DNA from 2 places in the Methylosinus sp. genome. Region 2 is predicted to be linked to the other one. Evidence: riboswitches for the same ligand, from Rfam matches in the RefSeq annotation. Region 2 holds a riboswitch; the other holds the start of a gene.

Region 1 (2,440 bases), on a different contig from region 2:
GAAAGCGATCAAGGATTGGGACGATCTGGCCCGGCCGGGCGTCGTCGTGGTCGCGCCCAATCCCAAGACCGGCGGCGGCGCGCGTTGGAATTTCCTCGCCGCCTGGGCCTATGGCGCGAAGAAATTCGGCGGCGACGAGGCCAAGACGAAGGAACTGGTGAAGGCGATCTACAAGAACGCCCCTGTGCTCGACTCCGGCGCGCGCGGATCGACCACCACTTTCGCCCAGCGCGGCCTCGGCGATGTGCTGATCGCCTGGGAGAACGAGGCGTTTCTCGCGATCGACGAATTCGGCAAGGACAGGTTCGAGATCGTCGTTCCCTCGCTCTCCATTCTCGCCGAGCCGGCCGTCGCCGTCGTCGACGGCAATGTCGACGCCAAGGGCTCGCGCAAGGCGGCGGAAGCCTATCTGAGCTTCCTCTACACGCCGGCGGGCCAGACGCTCATCGCCAAGCACGGCTATCGCCCCTCGCGGCCGGAATTTGCGGCCGCCGACGATCTGAAGCGCTTCCACGCTATCGAGCTGGTCACGATCGACAAGAGCTTCGGCGGCTGGCCGGCGGCGCAGAAGAAGTTCTTCGTCGATGGCGCCCTCTTCGACGAGATGCAGAAGCCCTGACCTCGGCCGCGCGCCCGCAGATCGTGATCTGCGGAGCCACAGGCGCGCGGCTCCGCGCATCGTCCTTGACGCTGTCTCATCGCTTAGCTACGAATCGCGCATAGGTCGCCGCTCCAGGGCGCGCGACCGGGGGATGGGGTCCCCCTCCAACCGCCGCAAAGGCTGATGACTCCTGCTGACGTCCGATGATCGACCGATCGTCGGAGAGAGCGATTTATTCGCTCGGCAGGAGCCGGCCATGATGCAGTCCGCGGTCTTTCGCTGTCCACACATCCTATTCGTCGCACGCAACCTAGTCGTCGCGCGCATCTTATGCGTCGCACGCAACCTATTCGTCGAATGCGCGCGCGCCGCCGCTGCGCTTTCGATCGATCTTCGTCGCCTGCCGACGCGAGCCCACGACCGGGCGGTCACGGCCTATCAAACGCGATTCGAGTGACCGCGTCGATCGGCCACGACCGATGAAGGCGCGGCCGATAACGTAAAAATCGAATCCGAAAGCGCCGGCCGAGATCGCCTCGGTCGAAAAATAAGGAGAGTGAAATGAACAGTCGCACTTTGGGGCTCGCCGCGAGCCTCTGCCTCGCCGCGCTGGTCGGACCGACGCTCGCGCGCGCAGATGACCGCCTGCCGCAGGCGATCTATCATATGAACGAAGCGATCACCCAGGGCTCCAAGCTTCATGACGCCGGCCTGCTCGCCTATCACGCCGATCTCGCGCTCGAGAAGGCCGAGGGCATCCAGAAGTTCAAGCCCAATCCTCACACAGCCGAGGCGATCGTCCATATAAAGGCGGCGATAGAAGAGGGTCAGGCGAGCCACACGGAAGCCGCGACCAAGCAGGCGAAGGAAGCGCTCGCGCATCTCGAGGAGGCGAGCAAGGAGACGGCTCAGTAAGGCTCACGACGCGCGAGGCCGCGGCGGCCTCGCGCGAAACGCCCACCAGCGACAGGCATGCGATGATTTATGTTCTCATCATGATCGGCAGCGCGATCGGCGGCGTCGCGCGTTATTGGCTCTCGGGAGTCGTCTCACGCTGCTTCGGCGAGTCCTTTCCCTGGGGCACGCTGCTGGTGAATATCTCCGGCTGCTTCGTGATCGGCTTTTTCGCCACCATCACCGCGCCGGGGGACGGCCGGCTGTTCCTCGACTCGCAGACACGGCAATTCGTCATGATCGGCCTGTGCGGGGGCTATACGACCTTCTCCTCCTTCGGCCTGCAGACGCTCAATCTGGCGCGCGGCGGCGAGGCTTTCGCGGCGCTCGCCAATATCGGACTGTCGTTCGGGCTCTGCCTTTTCGCCGTCTGGCTCGGACATGTCGCCGCCGCTCATCTCAACGAATTGAAAGGGGCATGACCGATGAAACTGCCACGAGACGCCACTCTGCTTCGCATCTTCATCGGCGAGGACGCCAAATTCAACGGACGGCCGCTGCATGACGCGATCGTGCTGAAGGCGCGCGAGAGCCATCTCGCCGGCGCGACCGTGCTGCGCGGCCCCGTCGGCTTCGGCCACAACAGCCGGATCCGCACGACGAAGATTCTGAGCCTCTCGGAAGATCTGCCGCTCGTCATCGAGATCGTCGACGCGCCGGAGACGATCGACGCTTTTCTCCCCCTTCTCGACGCGATGATGACCAGCGGGCTGGTCACGCTCGAGACGGTGCGAGTGCTGCGCTACGGCGACAGCGCCCCATAAGTCACGCGAGATCGGCGAGCTGCCCGCGCGCCGCGGAGCGGATCAGGCGTTTCTCCGCCTCCCAGCGCGTCGCCTCGTCGACGCTCGTCAGAAATTCGATCTTGCCGCCGGCGAGCGCGGC
Region 2 (2,440 bases):
CCCGGCGAAATAGCGCCCGCTACTGCTGCTGGTCACGAAGACGAGCTCGGTGGCGACGATGAAGGCGAGGCCGATCGCGAAGGCGACGCGCGCTTTGAACTTGCTGTCGAAATAATCGATCCCGATGAAGGACAGACCGCCGAGCGCCAGAAGCGCGCCCCCGAGAATCAGCGTCAGCGGAGCCACGAAGGCGGATATGTCCTCGTTCATCGGTGCGTCTCCCGTCTGGTCCCGACGGGGCGCCGCCTTCCCCTCAGTCTCGAGGTCAAATGGAGCAAGAACTCCAAACGGCAAGCGCCCCGCGGGCGGAGAGAGACCTTAGCCGCGCCGTCGCGCCCGGGCTATTCGAATCTCAGCTGGAATGCAGTGATGGTGCGGTCGAAGCCGCTCGCCGGCAGATAGCAATAGGGATTGGTGGCGACCGGCGCGTCCTTGCAATTGCGATGCGTCGGCGACCATTCATAGCCGGCCTCCTGCATGCAGCCGAGGATGTGCTTGTGAATGATGTGGGCGTCGCCGCCGAGACGCGCCTCCGGATGCGCCGATTCGCCCTCGAGCTCGCAAACGGAGGTCTGCACCTGCTGCGCCTTGAAGAAGGAGACGCTGCTGCCGGCGAGCACGACCTCCAGCGCCGCGATAATGAAGCCGCCGATCACAAGCGCCACGATCGCCTGGAATTGCGACCGCAGAAATTTGATGTCGATGAAGAAGAGACCGCCCACGGCGATCAGCCCGCATCCGATGACGAGAGCGAAGGGAGTGATGAAAACCGAGAGATCCTGATTCATAGCCGTACTCCTGCATATCGAGCGCGAACGCCCTCGTTCGATGATCTCGCGATCATCGGTTTCAGCAGGAGTCATCAGCCTTTTCGGCGGTTATAGGGGGCACCCCATCCCCTGGCGCGACGGCTTTCGCCTCCGCGACCTTATGTAGCGAAATCGATACAGAAAGGCGGCGACGACGTCAATCCGCCGGAGGACGGCTCGCTGGATCGGCAGCGGGAACGATCATTTCGCTTCGGCGAGCCCCAGCGCCTTGGGACCATTCTGCGCCGCAGCCGGCTCGCCGCGTGTGGCGGCGGCGATCGTCACGCCCGATTCGCCGCCTGCCGCGGCCGCGATCGCCTCGGGCGTATCGGAGAGAAAGGCGGCGAGCGCGGCGGCTCCGCGCGCCGCGACCTCGGCGAGCGCCCTGTCGTCGAGCAGCGTCCAGGGATCGCCATCGCCCCGCACGGCGATCTCGTCGGTCAGACGACGGGCGCGCCGTCCATTGCGGTCGAAGACGTCGAAGACATAGGCGAAGCGCGTCGTCCCCTCCGCGCCCGCATAGGCGGTGAGATAGAAGCGCAAACGATAGGCGGCGTCCGGCTCTCCGGCGGAGCCGATGTCGCGGCTCTCCGCGGCGCGGGCGAAGACCGGGCGGAACCGAGCGAGCGCCGCTTCGGGCGCGCCTTCGAAACTGGTGAGCGCCACCGGCGCGCCGCGCGGGCTGACGCCGGGACGCGGCGCCGGACGTTGCCGCTGGGCGAGCTGCTCGGGACGCGGATGGCCGATCTCCACCGCCGTGTCGACGCAGCCGGCGAGCATGGCGGCTCCGAAAGCCGCGCAAAGCGGCGCGCCGAAGCGTCGGGCGGAGCGTTTCAGGTCGCGCATCGTCTCCGACTCCCTCCGCCGCATGATGTATGAATTGCTAACGATGATCGGCGCGGCGGTCCAGCCCCGCATTCCCCATCCGCAATTCCCTGCGTCTCCTTTCGCGCCGCCTTTTCGCCTCACTCGCGCCATCGACCGCATCGACGATCAAGCTCACGTTAACCTTACCGACATTCGATGCGCCGCAGCGGGGCGCGCAAAGCTTTCGTCAAGGTTGACGGAACCTTCGTTTAACCCCTGCGCGGATAGGACTGGCGACAGTAGAGCCGTCGTCAGAGGAGTTTCGAGGACATGGCATTCGTTACCGCCGCGCGCGCCCTGCGCTTCGCCGTCGCCCTGCTGGCGGCGGTCTCGCTCGCCGCCTGCGCCAAGAACGCCGAGGACGAAAACGCCGCGCTCGCCGGCGCCAATGGCCGCGGCGGCTATGCGGCGCCCGGAAGCCCGCAGGATTTCGTCGTCAATGTCGGCGACCGCGTCTATTTCGAGACCGATTCGAGCGAGCTGACGCCGACCGCGCAGGCCACCCTCGACAAGCAGGCCGACTGGCTGACGCGCTATGGGCGCTATTCCTTCACCGTGGAAGGCCATGCCGACGAGCGTGGCACGCGCGAATATAATTTCGCGCTCGGCGCCCGCCGCGCCGAAGTGGTGAAAAGCTACCTCGCCTCGCGCGGGCTGGCGGCGCCGCGCATCCGCACGATCAGCTATGGCAAGGAGCGGCCGGTCGCCGTCTGCGACGACATTTCCTGCTGGTCGCAGAACCGCCGCGCCGTGACGGTGCTCTC

Evidence for each region. Region 2 has a riboswitch for fluoride ahead of VIF40_RS16260 (hypothetical protein). Riboswitches for the same ligand answer to the same signal wherever they lie in the genome.
Region 1: linked by a shared signal. The riboswitch ahead of smbP (small metal-binding protein SmbP) and the one ahead of VIF40_RS16260 (hypothetical protein) in region 2 are both predicted to bind fluoride.

The regions. Positions count from the first base shown of each region.
Region 1 covers NZ_DATBQF010000004.1:70,611-73,050, forward strand. The annotation lists gene VIF40_RS00495 (sulfate ABC transporter substrate-binding protein) at 1-619, shown strand, start outside; fluoride riboswitch at 740-801, shown strand; gene smbP (small metal-binding protein SmbP) at 1,163-1,516, shown strand; gene crcB (fluoride efflux transporter CrcB) at 1,579-1,977, shown strand; gene VIF40_RS00510 (DUF190 domain-containing protein) at 1,981-2,319, shown strand; gene VIF40_RS00515 (DEAD/DEAH box helicase) at 2,321-2,440, opposite strand, start outside.
Region 2 covers NZ_DATBQF010000062.1:19,966-22,405, reverse strand. The annotation lists gene VIF40_RS16265 (hypothetical protein) at 1-210, opposite strand, end outside; gene VIF40_RS16260 (hypothetical protein) at 342-788, opposite strand; fluoride riboswitch at 847-909, opposite strand; gene VIF40_RS16255 (hypothetical protein) at 1,011-1,655, opposite strand; gene pal (peptidoglycan-associated lipoprotein Pal) at 1,947-2,440, shown strand, end outside.